4 regions of the Aeromonas sp. FDAARGOS 1416 genome follow, and region 2 is predicted to be linked to each of the others. Evidence: riboswitches for the same ligand, from Rfam matches in the RefSeq annotation. Region 2 holds a riboswitch; each other region holds the start of a gene.
The links. A riboswitch is a leader RNA that binds a small molecule or an ion and turns the genes downstream of it on or off. The one in region 2 is predicted to bind cyclic di-GMP.

Region 1 (4,423 bases), 630 kb from region 2:
AGAGGAACACCTTCTTCTCTTCATTCCACAGCCAGGGCACGTGGGCCTTGTCATCGTAGTAACGCACATACTTGCCCTGCATCACGTGAGCCGGATTGTTGGGATCCAGACCCCAGGCAGTGCCATAACTCGGCAGCGTGGTGATGCCGAGGCTGGCTGCATGCTCCAGGTTTTTGGCATGCCACATGGGCACGGCGCCACCGCCGATCTCTTTGCCGTTCTTGTCGAGATCATGCCAGATGTTGTCGATGCCGACCGCCCCGTTGCCGCACGGAATGGTGCTGCCACCTGTGCCCGGCTGGCACTCGTTCTGGCTCGGCAGGGCTGCCTTGCCACCCAACCCATGACTGCCACCGCTCACCCCCTGCCAACCGCGGGTGTAATAGGGCACGCCAACGTTGATCTTGCCAGCCGCCAGCGCACCGCGGAAGTAGTGGGCAGACCAGGCGGCGTTGAGGTAACCGATGCCACCAAACTGGGTCTGGGTATAGACGCCCCAATGGGAGAGCTCGGGGTCGGCATTGTTGTCGAACAGGGCCGCGTTGTGACCGACAAAGTGGTTCCAGGCGCCGTGGAAGTCATAGGTCATCAGGTTGACGTAATCGAGGTACTGGGTGACCTGGAAGTTCTCCATCCCGCGCAGCAGATAGGCCGAGGCCGGTGAGGCGATGGTCAGCATGTACTTGCGGCCATCTTCGTTACCGGCGTTGTCGAGCCGCGCCCGCAAGGTCTTCATCAGCACCTCGTAGTTGGCAAACAGCTTGGCCCGGCACTGGTTGGAGAGCGGGAAGTCGTTGGGGTTGCCCGCATCCTTCATCGAGGTGGGGTATTCGTAGTCGATATCGACCCCGTCAAAGCCGTACTGGCGGATAAAGCTCACCGCCGAGTCAGCCAGGGTGTTGATACCGGCAGTATTGACCGAGCAATCGCCCTTGGTGGTGGCGGTGTAGAAGCCGCGGGTATCGGCCCAGCCCCCGACCGAGATGAGGGTCTTCACGTCCGGATACTGCTTCTTGTACTTCGACAGCAGGTTGAAGTGGCCCTTGTAGGCGAATTCAGGATCCATCTCGGCACCCGGCACACCATCCCAGGTCATCTTGGTGGCTGCATCGTCCACCTTGATGGTGTGGCTCTGCTCATCCACCGCCGCGAAGGCATAGTTGATATGGGTGATCTTGTTCCATGGAATATCGCTCACCAGATAGGCGGGCAGGCCGTTCTTGCCAGTGCGCCAGGAGGTGAAGTAGCCGATGACCCGGCGAGCATGGTCATCCCCCATGCACTCGTAACCATCCGGACGATAGATCTGGCGAATGTCACAAGAGAGGTTGCCACCGGTGGGCGGCAGCGCGGCCTCCTCGACATTGACGGTCACTGCCGCCGACTCGCCGCTCAGATTGCTCTTGTCAGTGGCCACCAGCTTGAGGGCGGCACTGCCTTTGACATCCGGCGTCCAGTTCACCTGCCAGGGGGCAGTAGTGTCTTCACCAATCTTCTTGCCATCGACATAGAGCTCGACTTTGGCCACATCGTTGTTGGCATCTGTGACGTTGCCACTCACCGCCACGCTGCGACCCAGGGTCACCTTGGCGCCGCTGCCCGGGCTGCTAATGCTCACCTTGGGCGCCTCTGACGCGACCACGGCGGCGACGTTGAAGCTCGAATCCGCCTCGCTCAGCACCTTGCTATCTTTATCCAGCGCGCGAGCCTTGAGGGTATGGGCCCCCACTCCGGCGGCGCTCCAACTGGCACTCCAGGGCGAGGCGCTCGCCATGGCGACCAGCGTGCCGTCGACAAGATATTCCACCCGGGCCAAGGCTGTCACTGGGCCACTCAGGGCCACTGCCAGCGCCACGCTGGCTCCTTCATTAAAACTGGCACCAGCAGCCGGTGAGCTGACTGCCACACCGAGCGCAGGAGGGGGCACCTCGCCACCATAGGGCTTCCAGGCATCGGCCCAGACTACACCTACCCCCGGCTCATAGTGATAGGGGGATGCCCCGCACCAGCCTGAATAGGGAAATTCTTTGCATTCATAGAGGGTACCGACGTTGCTGACGATATCGCCAGCCTTGTAGGCAGTACCGGATTTATAGGCGGGATAAGCGGCCTGAGCCCAGGCGGGCGCAGCCGCAAGGGCGACCAGCATGGCAAGCCTGCTGGGTCTGAAGAGCTGTTGCATATTGTTATCTTCCTTGTTTTGTCTTGGCATTGGTCACCAAGGCAAAGAACAATCGCAACCTGCATGATGGGCGCAGACAACTGGCAATGGACCTGCCACAAAAACCACCCCTCACCCAGGGAAACCCCGCTATCTGGATCCACGATCGAGACCGGAAGCATTGCGCCCCGGCATCACTGCCGGTTTGCCCTTTACCTGGGTTCCGTGAGGAACGAACCCAGTATAGGAAGGCGACAAGATCCCCTCAATCTTTATTCTCAAAGAGAATTATCCCCTGCCACGAAAGCGTCATGATCACAGAGTTAAAGTTGATTGAATTATCAAAAAAATCATATCGTTACTGGGATCATAAAAACGCTTTCCCGCACCTTCCCAGATTCATTTAATGTGCGTTGGCTCACTGGTATGACATGCCAGAAATGTGACAATGCGCGCCCTTGGTCAACGAGCCAAGGCTATGGAATCACTGGCAAAAATAAAAAAGGAACACCTATGAAAGGTACTCGTACCCTGCTGTCGCTGGCCGTGGGGCTGGCACTTGCATCCTCAGGCGCCCATGCGGCATTTGTCTGCCCGTCCGATCCGGCTCAACTCACTCCCATCCCGACCATTCAGGGCACAGGCTCCGCCAGCGCGCTGGCCACCCAGACCGTGACCGACAAGAACGGCAATGTGACCGGTAAAATCAGCACGGGCACCTTCAACGTTCGCGGTATCGTGACGACGCTGGGCCAAAGCCTGACCAAGGGTTTCTATCTGACTGACCCGGTGGGAGATGGCAATCCGGCCACCTCTGATGGCATCTTTGTATATCTGAACGACAAAGACTTCGCGACCAAATATAAAGACATCAAACCGGGGGCTGAACTCTGCCTCGAAGCCAAGGTCGAGGAGTACTACGGCGGCACCCAGCTCAAGCCCACCTTCGAATCCAGCAAAGCCCGCCTGCAAGTCACCGCACAAGGGCTGAATGTGCCGACCAGCGTACTGCAGGTCAATGAAGGGGAGACGCTGGCGCAGGCACTCAATCGCCACGAAGGGATGCGGGTACGTCTCGACAGCAGCAGTGACCTGCACCTGACCCGCAACTACGGCTTCGACTACAAGGTCTATCGCAACAACGTAGAGTTGGCCCACAAAACCCCGCTGATCAAACCGACCCAACTTCATGTTGCCAACAGTGCGGACGCTGTCGCACTAGCCACCAGAAATGGCAGCAACCGTCTGGTAGTCGAGTCTGATTACAAAGCGCCGGATGGCGTACTGCCCTGGTTCCCTGGCTGGGATGCCGATCAGGGTTATCTGCGCATCGGTGATCAACTGACCGGGCTGGAGGGGGTGATCGTATACAACAAGGATGCCTTCCGTCTGGTGGTACCGAGCGATATCACCCTGACTACCGGCGCCCTGCTGCGCAGCCCTGAAGAGGATCGTCAAGACGCGCCGGCTCGCCTCGCTGGCAGCGATCTGCGGATCGGCAGCTTCAACGTACTCAACTACTTCACCAGTCACTCCAGCATCGGCGGCGCACTCAATATCCTGTGCAAGGATCAGGCGGATGCCGACAACGCCAAAGGTTGCAACCGGGGGGCCAAGAGCCAGCCCGAGTTCGAGAAGCAGCGCACCAAGATCGTCAATGCCATTACCGCAATGGATGCCGATCTGCTCGGCCTGATGGAGATGGAAAACAACGGCTTCGAGGATAACTCGGCCCTCCACAATCTGGTGACTCGCCTCAACGAACAGCAGAAGGATGCGAGCAAACACTACGCCTATGTGCGTCTGCCGGTCACTGCCCTTACCGATGGCAAGTTCTTCGGCGGGGACGCCATCATGGTGGCGATGATCTACCGCCCTGCCCTGCTCACCCCCAGCGGGGATGCCAGCGTCATCAAGCTGCCGGAGCAGCGCTACACCACAGGTGGTGTGGCCAAGACAGCCGGTCAGCGCGACTCGCTGGTTCAGACCTTCACCCTCGCCAAGAGCAAGGAACCGCTGACGCTGGTGGTCAACCACCTCAAATCCAAGGGGTCAGGCTGCTACGAAAATGGCGATGGCAAGACAGAACCGGCCGACCTGCAGGGCAAGTGCACCGAGTTCCGGGTCTCTGCCGCCAAGGTGCTGGGTGAGGCGGTCAGCAAACTGCCGGGCCAGGTGCTGCTGGTTGGCGACTTCAACTCCTACGCCAAGGAAGATCCGATCCGGGTGCTGACCGACTACAACCCGGCCACCAGCGAGCGG
Region 2 (4,423 bases):
TGGCGGGTTGGTGATGCAGTGGATGGTGCCGGGGTTTGGCCAGTTCTTTGCCGAGTTGATGAAGCGTCCGCAGCGTTTTGACTGGCAAGGTGCCCGTGACCCGCAGATGATGATCCATTGGCTGGGGGAAGCGCTGATAAACATGCTATGGGTGCTGCTGCCCCTGTTTGGTTTTCTGGCTCTGATGCTGGTGTTGCTCAGCATAGTGCCGGGCGGTATGGCGTTGACCTGGAAAAAGCTGCTACCCAGTGGCGAGAAGATGAACCCTTTGAAGGGGCTGGGGCGCATGTTCTCCAAGAACAGCCTGATGGAGTTGCTGAAGTCACTGCTCAAGGTGACGCTGATCGGCGGCACGCTGGCGTTGATGTTAAATCATCAATGGCCTTCCTTGTTGATGATGAACCGGATGCCCCCTCAGGCGGCCCTCGAACAGGCGCTACGGATCCTCTCCCAGGCATTTATTCTGCTGGGGAGTGTACAGATGCTGATTGCCGTGCTGGATGTGCCCTATCAGCGCTGGTCGTTTAACAAGCAGCTCAGGATGACCAAACAAGAGGTCAAGGATGAGCACAAGAACAGCGAAGGGCGTCCCGAAATCAAAGCCAAAATCCGCCAGGTACAGGGAATGCTTGCCCGCGCGCGTATCGAGCAGCGGGTACCGCAGGCAGATGTGATTATCGTTAACCCGACCCATTATGCGGTGGCAATAAAATATGATGCGACTCGTGCCAATGCCCCTTTCGTGATTGCCAAAGGGGTCGACAGCATGGCCGAGCGGATCCGTCAGGTCGCCAAACAGCATGACAAAATGGTGATGAGCTTGCCCGAGTTGACGCGAGCCATCTATCACTCGACCAAGGTGGATCAGGAAGTCCCCGCAGGGCTGTACACGGCAGTTGCCTATGTATTGAACCATGTATTGCAGTTAAGGGCGTATGAGGCAGGCAAGGGGAGGAAACCGACCCCTCTTGCCCCGTTATATGTACCGCCCGAGTTACGTCAACCTGAGAGGTAAGTTGTGAACTGGCGTGTATTCACCCAATCCTATACCGCAATTCCGCTGATGTTATTGGCCATTCTGGCCATGATGATCCTGCCTCTGCCCGGTTGGCTGCTGGATGCGCTCTTTACCTTCAACATCGTGTTGGCGGTTCTGGTGTTGCTGGTATCCGTCTCGGCCCGCAGACCACTCGATTTCTCGGTATTCCCAACCGTGTTGCTGGTGGCCACCTTGATGCGACTGTCGCTGAACGTGGCCTCTACCCGGGTGGTGTTGCTGCACGGTCACGAAGGGCATGAAGCAGCCGGTAAGGTCATCCAGGCATTCGGTGAGGTCGTGATCGGTGGCAACTATGTCGTCGGTCTGGTGGTCTTCGTGATCTTGATGATCATCAACTTTGTGGTGATCACCAAGGGTGGTGAGCGGATTTCGGAAGTATCCGCCCGCTTCACTCTGGATGCTATGCCCGGCAAGCAGATGGCCATCGATGCCGATTTGAATGCCGGCACCATGGATCAGCATCAGGCCAGGGCTCGCCGTGAGGAGATCGCACGAGAAGCAGACTTCTATGGTGCAATGGATGGTGCTTCCAAGTTCGTTCGTGGTGACGCGATAGCTGGCATGTTGGTGCTGATCATCAACCTGGTGGGTGGGTTGGCCATCGGTATCTTCCAGCATGCCTTGCCCGTCGCGGAGGCCTTCCAGCGCTATGCACTGCTGACCATTGGTGATGGTCTGGTTGCCCAGATCCCGTCCCTGCTGATGTCGACTGCTGCGGCTATTATCGTGACTCGGGTCAGCGATGAGGGTGAGATGGCTGATCAGGTTGGTCAGCAGATCCTGGCATCCCCTCGCGTTATCTATACCTCTGCAACCATCATGCTGATCCTGGGTCTGGTACCCGGGATGCCGATGCTCGCATTCCTCAGTTTCGCAGCTGTACTGGCCTGGACAGGTTGGAGTGTCAGCAAGCGAGCCGTCAATGTGCCGGATCTGGATGCAGCGCAAGAGCTGACTCGTCAAATGATTCAGCCTGAACAGCAGGCACTGGAGTGGCAGGATTTGCCGCCAGTTGATACGGTCGCCATCGAGCTTGGTTATCGTCTGGTGCCTTTGGCTGAAACGGATAAAGGGGCTGAACTGCTTGCCCGGGTGCGCGGGATCCGTAAAACCCTCTCCGAGCAGTACGGTTTTCTGCTCCCCGAGATCCGGGTGCGCGACAATCTGCAATTGCAGCCGGATCAGTACCGGATCAAGCTGTCCGGCGTCGCGTTAGCGACGGGGAATGTGGATTGTCAGCGCTTGATGGCCATCAGCAGTGGTGAGACCTATGGCGCGCTAGATGGCGAGTTGACCCAGGACCCGGCCTACGGCATGAGTGCGGTCTGGATCTCCCCTGAACAGAAGGCCAAGGCCCTTAATCTTGGTTACTCGGTGGTGGATTCGGCCACCGTGATTGCCACTCACGCCAGCAAGTTGTTACGTGAACAACTTGATGCGCTGTTTGGTCACGATGAAGTTGGCAAGCTGGGCCAATACCTAGCCAGTCAGTCCCCCCGGTTGGCTGAAGAGCTGAATCTGGCGCTGACCCAGATGCAGCAATTGAGAGTTTTTCGTCAATTGCTAAAGGAGCAGGTCAGTCTTACCGATATACGAACCGTTGCCACGACGCTGCTGGATGCGAGCGAGCTGACCAAAGATCCTGTCTTGCTAGCATCCGATGTGCGCTGTGCCTTGAAGCGCCAGATTGTGCGGCAGGCCATTGGTAATCGGGATGTGCTGGCTACGTTTACGCTGGATGATCGCCTTGAGCAGACATTGCTGGCTGCAATGAATCAGTCACAACAGCAGGGCAAAATCCAGCTGGACAGCTTCCCGGTTGATCCACAACTGCTGGCCCAATTGCAGCAAAATATGCCGTTGGTGAAGGAGCAGTTGCAGCAGTTGGGACATGCCCCTGTGTTGGTTGTTATGCCGCAACTGAGACCGTTAATAGCCCGTTATGCCCGATCATTTTCAAAGGGACTCAAAGTGCTTTCTTATAATGAAATACCGGAAGAGTTACGGGTAGAGGTAATTGGTACACTTGGTTAATTGCTGTTGGATAAATGCGCTGATGGGGAAGTGTTTTTTCCGCCTTTGCTTGAATTGCCGTATGAATACTATATGATGTGGCGAAAATTGACGCAGCAATGTGTGAAAGTTAAATAACAAAAACAATATTAATTGTGTTGCTACACGCCTAGGCAATCAGGTCGGGCGTGTTATCACATTGTAAGGGCAAACTGAACTGAAAAGTCAGGACGCAAAGCCTCCGGTCTAACAGCATGAAAGCTAATGACAGCGGGGTTACCAAGGTGAATTTGGATACAATATCGTTACCATATGGATACAAGGTTGTGCTGTTTTTCAGTATCACCTTGTATTGATCCTTTGTGTCTGATGCTTCAGCTCTATTGATTGTCCTATTCACAGTCACAGGTATCAGATGTCTATGTCTTCGGGATTATCAATAAATAAAAAAATCGGGTTGTGTGGTGATGGTTCTGCTGAACCACATATATTATTGATTCAACCGTTAGTCGCTAGGAATGAGGTTGTAAATATTCTCTCCAGAGAAGGCCTTAGAGTATCAACGGTTAATTCTGTAAAACAGTCAAAGAGCATTATTGCTGACAATAATGTTCATCTTATATTGCTCGATATGGATGCCATGACCGAGCTTGGGCCACGTATTCTGCATGAGTTTGAAGGGCTCGATTGTGTCATTATGGTTAATGAGCATCAGGCCGCAATTGCTGCAGAAGCCATGTGTGCCGGAGCTATAGATTATATTGTCAAACCCTTCCGTTCCCAGCAATTGCTCGATGCTGTACGTGGTGCTTTACGCCTTCGTCAGGCGATCCCCAATCTTATCGCTGTGTCGCCCATGAGCCTGCAGGTCTTGCAACTGGCTCGACGTGCCGCCAAAACCTCCGCCACCATTCTGATTGGTGGTGAGTCAGGCACCGGTAAAGAGCGGTTGGCCCGTTATATTCATGATATGTCAGTCAGGTCTGAAAAACCGTTTGTTGCAATTAATTGCGCTGCCATTCCTGAGACAATGCTCGAATCTATTCTCTTTGGCCATAATAAAGGTGCGTTTACCGGTGCTATATCTGCCCAACCTGGCAAGTTTGAGTTGGCACAGGGGGGTACCCTGTTATTGGACGAAATATCTGAATTATCTTTGAACTTGCAAGCAAAGTTATTACGGGTTTTACAGGAGAAAGAAGTGGAGCGGCTTGGTAGTAATCAAACGATTGCGCTTGATGTTCGTATCATTGCCGCCAGCAATAAAGATCTGCGTACTTTGGTTGCTAATGGATTGTTCCGTGAAGATCTGTTTTATCGTCTTGATGTTTTGCCTATGAGCTGGCCCGC
Region 3 (4,423 bases), 430 kb from region 2:
GGCGCGCAGTTCGCGGTTGTCCGCGTACATCATCACCGGCAGATAAGAGGGGATATCCAGCGTGAACAGCCACCCCTCTTTGCCTTTAAGTTCAGCCATCTGACGGGCAGCGGCACGCACGCTGTCGGGCAAGCCGGCCAGTTCGGCTTCATCGGCCACCAGCTTGTGCCAGCCCTGGGTCGCATCCAGCACGTTGTTGCTGAAGCGGGAGGCCAGCTCGGAGAGGCGGGCCTGAATTTCGCCGTAACGCTGCTGCGCCTCGGCAGGCAGACCGATACCGGAGAGGCGGAAGTCACGCAGGGTATTCTGGATCTCCTTGCGCTGGGCGCCGCTGAGCAGCGGGAAATCATCGCTCTCGGAGAGGGCCAGATAGGCCTGATAGAGCCCTTCATGCTGACCGACATAGGTCTGGAATTCGGAGAGCAGCGGCAGGCAGGCATCATGGGCCTCGCGCAGCGCTTCGCTGTTGAGTACGGAGTTGAGGTGGCTGACCGGTGACCAGATCCGTGACAGACGGTCATTTACCTCTTCCAGCGGGGCAATCAGGCTATCCCAGGTATGGGGATCACGCTGGGCCAGCACATCGCTGATCTTCTGCTTGCAGTCAGCAATCGCCTGAATCACGGCAGGTTGAACCTGCTCCGGCTTGATCTGGCTGAAAGGGGGCAGCGAATCCATTGTCAGCAAAGGGTTATTCATCCCGGTTACCTCTTGTTTGGTCTTGAACAGACCGCTTTAGCAGCTCTGTATGGCTTTCTAACATGTGGCCAAGCCACGCAATAATCAAGCGGGAATCCGCCGCAACCCTGTACTTTTCCTACCATTGCGACCCGGATCTCTGCCGTTGCTGCAGTTTTGCCATCAACAGCCAGTAACAAGATGAATATGTGGGCCTTTTTTGGCTCTTATCGCTACTTTCAAGGGGCAAAAAGCCGCCATTTACCGGCGCCACAGCTGCCAGCCAAGTACCGTCATGCTCAATCATTGAAACGGACAAAATGTGGCAACTGTAACAAATTATCAATATTTTTCAGTTAATTAGAATCAAAACCAACTATTGATTAATTTATTTTCAAGCATCTATCATAGGCAACCTGCCATGCAGGTCACTTGATTCTCTGTGCTGCACAGAAATCGGGTGAAAAAGGCAAAGTGACCCGAAAGGGCGCGACGCAAAGCCACCGGTCTAAGGGAAAACACCTATGACAGCGGGGCTGCCCCCGAGGACGTCCGGTCACAACCGACGCCCCATTTGCACCGTACGGAGAGACGATGAACAAACTCAAATTATCCCTGCTTGGCTGCCTGCTCGGCATGGGCGCCCCCATGGCATATGCCACCAGTGCCGGTCAGGCGATGGTCAACCCCCAGTCCGGCGTAGTGGTCGGCTATTGGCACAACTGGTGTGACGGCTCGGGCTACAAGGGCGGTATCGCCCCCTGCGTCAAGCTCGATCAGGTCAACCCGCAATACAACGTGGTCGATGTCTCCTTCATGAAGGTGTATGGCAGCGATCCCATCCCCACCTTCAAGCTCGACCCGGCCATCGGCATGAGCGAAAGCCAGTTTATCGAGCAGATCGCAGAGCTGAACCGTCAGGGCCGTGCCGTGCTGCTGGCGCTGGGCGGTGCCGATGCACACATCGAGCTGCGCAAAGGTCAGGAGCAGGCCTTTGCCGACGAGATCATCCGTCTGGTGGAGACCTATGGCTTCGACGGGCTGGATATCGACCTGGAACAGGCCGCCATCACCGCCGCCGACAACCAGACCGTGATCCCGGCGGCCCTGCGTCTGGTCAAGGATCACTACCGCTCCCAGGGGAAAAACTTCCTAATCACCATGGCGCCGGAGTTCCCCTATCTGACCCAGACTGGCGCCTACATCCCCTATATCCGCAATCTGGAAGGCTACTACGACTGGATCAACCCCCAGTTCTACAACCAGGGTGGTGACGGTATCTACATCGATGGCATCGGCTGGATTGCCCAGAACAACGATGCCCTGAAAGAAGAGTTCATCTACTACATGGCGGATTCGCTGAGCAACGGAACCCGCGGCTTCTACAAGATCCCCCATGACAAGCTGGTGTTTGGCATTCCGACCAACATCGACGCCGCCGCCACCGGCTATGTGCAGGATCCGCAGAAGCTCTACAACGCCTTCAACCGCCTGAAGAGCGAGGGGCAACCGCTGCGCGGCGTGATGACCTGGTCCATCAACTGGGACATGGGCCGCAACGCCGCCGGTCAGTCCTACAACGAATCCTTCATCAAGAGCTACGGCCCCTTCATCCACGATCAGGAGATCACGCCCCCGGTCGACAACGGCAAGCCGGTGTTCAGCGGCCTGAGCGATACCCGCATCAAGCAGGGTACCGCCTTTGATCCGCTGGCCGGTGTCAGCGCCAACGACAAGGAAGATGGCGACCTGACTGGCCAAATCCAGGTGGAAGGCTCGGTAGACAGCCAGCGCATCGGCCTCTACCCCCTCACCTACAAGGTGAGCGATCGCGACAACAACGTCACCGAGCAGGTACGTACCATCGAGGTCTACAGCATGAAGCCGGTGTTCAGCGGTGTCACCGATACCACGCTGGAACTGGGTACCGCTTTCGATCCGATCGCTGGCGTCAGCGCCCATGATGAAGAAGATGGCGACCTGACCGCCCAAATCAAGGTCAGCGGCAACGTCGACAGCAGCAAGGTCGGCCGCTACACCCTCACCTATCAGGTGAGCGACAGCGCCGGTCAGCAGGTAACCCAGCAGCGCAACGTGACCGTCAGGGAGCAGGGCGCCGTCTGTGAAAACAGCTGGGATGCCAAGAAGGTCTACGTGGGCGGCGACATCGTCAGCCACAACGGCAAGAACTGGCTGGCAGGCTGGTGGACCCAGAACGAAGAGCCGGGCACCACGGGTGACTGGGGCGTCTGGCGCGTACAGGGCGACAGCGATTGCGGCGGCACAACGCCACCCGCCGAAGGCAGCAGCGACTTCACCGTCAGCGCCATGGCGAGCGAGTACACCATAGTCAACGGTCAGGTCAGCATCCGCTTCAACCTGACCACCGCCAACCCGGTACAGATCACCGCGACTCTGGAGCAGAGCGGCCACAGCCACGGTACCACCAGCAGCCAGGTGAACGGCACCAGCACCCTGATGCTGCAGGGCAGCAATGTCACCGACGGTAGCTACGACGTGGTCATCACCGGCCTGGCAGATGGCCAGCAGCCGGTGGTACAGCGCTTCACGGTTGCGCTGACCGAAGAGAACAGCGGCGGTGGCGAAGGTGACTACCCGGCCTACGCTCCCAACACCGGCTATCAGGCTGGTGATCGGGTTAGCAATGCCGGTGGCAACTACGAGTGCAAACCCTGGCCCTACAGCGGCTGGTGTGGAGGCTCGACCAGCCACTATGCGCCGGGTACCGGCTCTGCCTGGAGCAATGCCTGGATCAAGCTCTGACCTTGCCCCAACCACTAACGGGGGCCGACAGGCCCCCGCCCATATCCTGCCCGTCGGCCACACCGCCGATGGGCAGGATGCTCTGACCCGGACGGGTTAGCCCCTCTCTTTTACATGCTTGCCAAGCACCAAAAAACATCCAACAACAACCAAGATAAGGAAATCACCATGCCAAGAACCACCAAGCTTGCCACCCTGCTCGGTTTGCTGCTGTCGGCCCATGTCGTGGCCGATGAGCGCGAACAAGCCTATTTCAAACAAACCTATCAGGAGCACTACGAGCAAATGACGGCGCGCCTCGCCGCGCTGCATCAGAGTGCGGCTGACGAGCAGAACGTGATCATCAAGGATGGCAAGCGCCACCTTGCCATCAATGGCCTGCTCTACCCGCTGACGGCGGATAACCACATTCTGTTCGATCTGCCCAAACCCCACTTTTTCGACGAAACAGCCATTCGTAACGTCTTTGATTTCTTCGATGAGGAGTGGGAGCTGACCTGGTACGACGGTGGGGTCGTAGCGGTCAACAAACGCTTTGGCAACTATGACTACGGCAACGGCTGTCTGCTGGAGTACTTCCCCCACGGCCAGATCCAGAATGGCGAACGCACCCGGGTGGTGATGGAGACCAGCTCCTGCAGCGTCAACTCGTTTGCCACCTCGCTGCAATATCTGGACAAAGGCGAGGAGCTGGCGGCCGACCAGCTGGGGCTGGACGCCAGCCTGATCACGGCGGTCGAGCGCTATCAGGATCGGCTCTATGTCAGCCAGAACGGCAATCCGGGCCATGTGGCCATTATCGATATCCCGAGCCGCCAGCAGATTGGCGAGATCCGCGGCACCGAAACCGGCAGTGCCACGGCCTACAACCAGATCAGTGAACTGTTTGTCCGCAACAACCTGCTCTACGTGGTCTCGCGCTACTCGCACCGGGTCGATATCTTCGATCTGGCCGATGAAC
Region 4 (4,423 bases), 930 kb from region 2:
CGAATCTTTGCAGGCGCTGGCCCAGGGCCGTGGTGACGCCTATGCCCAGGACAACCTGGTACTGTTCAGCTGGGCCAAGGAGAACCCGGGCTATCGGGTACTGCCCGAAAAACTGGGCTCGGAAGATCCCATCGCCCCGGCGGTGAAGAAGGGCAATATCGAGCTGCGTGACTGGGTCAACGACCGTCTCGCCAAGCTGGGTGAGGAGAAGTACCTGCTGAAACTCTATGACCAGTATGTGCGTGACAAGCTGAGCCCTGATACCGATCCGAATGATGTGATTGTCGAAGGAGGAAAATGGCAGGGTTAATGGACAAACCCTGTTTTGAAGAGTGTGTTGAGTGTGTGAAGTAAGTGAAGAGTGAGGTCTTGGTTCCGTTGGTATGCAAACCGCAAGGTTTGATTTTTCCGGGCGTCCCCTGCTAGAGAGGACGCCCTTTTTTATGTGCCCAAGCGTGGGTTAGTGCACTTCATCCCACGCCATTTGCCAGTGGGAGCCGATGCCCGGCTCGTACTGGGTGGCGGTGGTGGTCCACTGCTGGCAGTAGCCGCTGTAGGGGAAGGGCTTGCACTGATAGACCTTGCCATTTTTCGGCTGCTGCACCTTGGTTCCGGCGGTGTAGGACTTGATGTTGTTCGGGAAGACGAAGTCATATTCGCCGCTGCTCTGCTCCTTGAACATCAGATCCATGGTCTGCTGGATGGTCTCGCCGCCCGCTTTCGGGGTGGCCTTGATCACCAGCTGGTGGTGACCTGCCTTGAGCCCTTCCAGCGCCATGGTGAAGGTGTGGCTGCTGTCCTTGATGTCGGCACTGCTTTCACCCTTGGCCACGCCGCCGTGGTCATAGAGGGTGTTGGATACGGTCAGATCGCCCTGTGCGGTGACGGTGAAATCGAGGGTTGCCTTGCCGTTGTCCAGCACATAGTCGCTGGCCAGACCGCTGACGCTGATACTGTCCACCACCGGCGGTTGCTGCTGTTGCAGGTCAATCTCGACCCGCTTCAGTTTGCTGTCTCGATGCAGATAGACGGGGTTCATACCGTAGACCGGATTGAACTGGCCATCGGCTCCTTGCTGACCGGCGCGGATCAGGCTCTGCTCGGCGTTGATCTTGCTGGCGAGGGCATGGGCCCAGTTGTTCTTCTGGCCCTGTTCGGCAGTGGTGATGGTCAGCACGGTTTGCAGATCGGGGCGCTCGCCGTTGGCATCGAATACCCGGGTCATCGCCTTGTCGCCTGCCGCGAGGTCGATGGAGGGGTAGATGGTGCCGGACTGGCTCCACTCCAGCGGCGGCTGACTACCATCTTTGAACTTGGCATCGATGATGTTGTAGAAGCTGTTGCTGGTGTCGCCCACTTCCCACACGCCGAGGATCAACTGATAACCGGTGCGCTCCGGCAGGATGCAGTTGTGGGTTACCTGCTTGGGCGGCTGCACCATGTTGCCGTCGATGACGCAGAAGGGGGTCAGGTCGAACGAGGCGCGGGTGAGCGGCTGGTTGGGGTTCCAGTTCTGCTTGGTGAGGTAGTAGCGCCAGTTGCGGGTGACGTGGTTTGCGGTGAAGGTCCAGCTGATGGCGAAGGGGCCGGGCTGTACTTCACGTTTGGTCCAGCGGTCGCTGGTCTGGATGTTCAGCTCGCTCCAGCGCGGGCTGCCCGCCGAGGCGATTTGACCATCCTGCGGGCCGCTCTGCGGGAAGCCGGAAGGGCCCTCCACGCTCTGGGGTTCCCACTGCACGCCGCCACACTGGCTGTTGCCGCCGGTTTTGCACAGATAGTTGCGGCTCTCTGGCTGGCTGATGTAGCCATGAGCCAGGGCGCTGCCGCTGGCCAGCAGAGCCAGCACCGCTGCGATGTGATTGAGTTGGATTTTTGCTGCCATACATTCCTCTGTTCGACAGATGTGGGCAGTCAGTTGGCCTGGGGATTCCCCGATACACACTTGCGTGTAGCAACCCCGCTATCCTGGACAAAACGTCTGTAGACCGGAGGCTTTGCGTCCCGACCTTTCGGTCAGTTTGCCAAATGACTAGATGATTAGTGATGGGCCAAATGTTCGGCCATCACCATTGTGCACTGCATTGATTAATTATTTGAAGTTAAATGTTTAAATGCACCATTCAATGGCGCGAAAATCATTCTAACTGGCTGTTTTTAAATTGTTCTCTTATCTGTGAATGGCACCGATCAACGTTGAATATGCCGATAAGATGCATGTTGATTGCGTGTTGCTGACGTAAAAAAAACCTGCCAGCTTGGCTGGCAGGTTGGGTGACAAGGCGACACGGATTGACGCCATCAATGACGGGCGCGCTGCTCTCCGGAGGGGGGAGATACGGGAGCCATCATTGGCGCTGCAGCTGACTCCTTGCCCAGTTTGAACACCGCAAGTCGCTCATCCAGACTGCGGGAGAGACCGGCCAGCAACTCGCTCTCCTGCGCCAGTTGCGAGGCGGACTGGGACATCTCCAGCGCCGAGTCGTTGATGCCGCTGACGTTGCGGTTCATATCCTCGGCCACCATGCTCTGCTGCTCGGCGGCTGTAGCGATCTGGGTTGCCATGTCGCTCACATGCTGGATGTGGTTGACGATCAGGGTGAGATCCTGCCCCGCCTGCTGGGACTGGTTGACGCTGCTCTCTGCCAGTTTGCGGCTGGTATCCATAGCATTGGCTGCACTGACGGCCCGTTGCTGCAGCTGGGCAATGGTGCTCTGGATCTCTTCGGTGGATTGGCGAGTGCGGCTGGCCAGCTGGCGCACCTCGTCGGCCACCACGGCAAAGCCACGGCCCTGCTCACCGGCACGGGCTGCCTCGATGGCGGCGTTGAGGGCCAGCAGGTTGGTCTGCTCCGAAATGGCGCTGATGACAGCGGTCACTTCGCTGATCTGCATCACCCCCTCCTTGAGCTGGTTGACCTGTTGGGTGGCCTGCTCCACCTCGGTGGCCAGCGCCTTGATACCATGTACGCTGGCATGAACGTCACGGTTGCCGAGCCCGGCTTCTCCGGTCGCTTCCTGGGTATCCCGCGCGGTATTTTCGGCATGCCCGGCCACATCGGAGATGGTGGCGCTCATCTCGTTCATGGCGGTAGCGAGCTGGGCCAGCTGATCCCGCTGGCTGGTCACCGCCTGATTGGTCTGCTCGGCAGAGGCGGCGATGCGCAGGGCGGCATCGGCCACGTTGCGGGCTCCCTGACTTGCCTCCAGCAGCGCGTGACGGATGGCATCGAGACTCTGGTTGGTGCAGCGGGCGACTACGCCCAACTCATCCTTGCCCTGTACCGGGATGCTCACCACCAGATCCCCCTTGGCGACCCGCTGCATGGCGTTGTTGATCTGGCTGAGGGGGGAGACGATGGAGTGGGTGATGCGCCAGCCCAGCAGCCCCATCAGCAGGATCACGATGGCGGTGGCGGTACCCATCTTCATGTACTGGGCCCAGATGGTCTGCTGAATATCCTGCAGCAGCATGCCGGAACCGAGGATCCAGCCCCAAGGCTGATAGCCGGAGACCATGGATAGCTTGTCGGCGGTTTCGCCCGATGGGCCTGTCCAGACATATTGCAGAGTGCCCTGTTTGCCCCCTTTGGCGATATCCACCATCTGATACCAGAACTGCCCGGCGGTGGCGGCGCCCCCTTCACCCATCTTCTGGCCGACCAGTTCGGGGCGGATGGGGTGAACCACCATGGTGCGGTTCTCGTCGATGACGAACAAATAGTTGTTGCCATCAAAGCGGGTGTTGGTCAGCAGCTTGCGCGCCTCCTGCTGAGCCTGCTCTGCCGGCAGGGTGCTGGCCAGAAACTGGATCTGGCTCATGGCCTGCTCCAGTACCGCATTGAGCCGCGCCTCTCGCTCACTCATCAGATTGCGCTGGAGCGCGTTGGCCGAGATAAGCAGCAGCGAGACAAAACCGACAAACGCCAGTGCGAGCAGCAAGATCAATTTGCGGCTCACGGTAATATCACCGAGCTTGAACATGACTAAACCCTCATTTCCCTGTTGATTTTATGTGGCTCTGTACCGCGGCAGCCAGTTCGTAAGAGTTAACAACTCATTTACTTTCAGTCTCTTGCCGACCTTTCTCAAATGAGCGTTTTAACATCAGTATAGTCAGCAGACAGCAACCCCCACTTTTTGGTAGCGTGTTGATGCGCATCCCTGCGCAATTTTTGCCAAAGAGTGTGAATGGTTTGGCACTTCGTTAAAAAAAGGAGTGGGCCCCGCTGCGGGTGACCCCATAACAAGAGGGAATTTATGAGTTCCATTGCCAGGAATTACTTCAACCAGCTCAACGCCGACTACCTGCAGGTGCACAGGCGCAAGGAGGATCTCTTCTGGTCCACCTATATGGGCACCAGCGACGATCAGGCCGGTTTCACCGCGGCCGAGCAGGCCTACAAGGCCTTTTGTGCCAATCCGG

Region 1: it holds a riboswitch for cyclic di-GMP, as region 2 does, so the genes downstream of both, I6L46_RS12145 (glycosyl hydrolase family 18 protein) here and lafK (sigma-54 dependent transcriptional regulator) in region 2, are expected to answer to the same signal.
Region 3: it holds a riboswitch for cyclic di-GMP, as region 2 does, so the genes downstream of both, I6L46_RS17195 (immunoglobulin-like domain-containing protein) here and lafK (sigma-54 dependent transcriptional regulator) in region 2, are expected to answer to the same signal.
Region 4: it holds a riboswitch for cyclic di-GMP, as region 2 does, so the genes downstream of both, gbpA (N-acetylglucosamine-binding protein GbpA) here and lafK (sigma-54 dependent transcriptional regulator) in region 2, are expected to answer to the same signal.

Annotation. Positions count from the first base shown of each region.
Region 1 covers NZ_CP077301.1:2,722,193-2,726,615, forward strand. The annotation lists gene I6L46_RS12145 (glycosyl hydrolase family 18 protein) at 1-2,149, opposite strand, end outside; cyclic di-GMP riboswitch class I at 2,299-2,381, opposite strand; gene I6L46_RS12150 (ExeM/NucH family extracellular endonuclease) at 2,675-4,423, shown strand, end outside.
Region 2 covers NZ_CP077301.1:3,355,828-3,360,250, reverse strand. The annotation lists gene flhB (flagellar biosynthesis protein FlhB) at 1-1,015, shown strand, start outside; gene lfhA (lateral flagellar biosynthesis protein LfhA) at 1,019-3,094, shown strand; cyclic di-GMP riboswitch class I at 3,270-3,357, shown strand; gene lafK (sigma-54 dependent transcriptional regulator) at 3,495-4,423, shown strand, end outside.
Region 3 covers NZ_CP077301.1:3,782,536-3,786,958, reverse strand. The annotation lists gene prlC (oligopeptidase A) at 1-699, opposite strand, end outside; cyclic di-GMP riboswitch class I at 1,137-1,222, shown strand; gene I6L46_RS17195 (immunoglobulin-like domain-containing protein) at 1,273-3,462, shown strand; gene I6L46_RS17190 (hypothetical protein) at 3,631-4,423, shown strand, end outside.
Region 4 covers NZ_CP077301.1:4,281,961-4,286,383, forward strand. The annotation lists gene I6L46_RS19535 (transporter substrate-binding domain-containing protein) at 1-310, shown strand, start outside; gene gbpA (N-acetylglucosamine-binding protein GbpA) at 461-1,882, opposite strand; cyclic di-GMP riboswitch class I at 1,948-2,033, opposite strand; gene I6L46_RS19545 (methyl-accepting chemotaxis protein) at 2,299-3,981, opposite strand; gene I6L46_RS19550 (M3 family metallopeptidase) at 4,258-4,423, shown strand, end outside.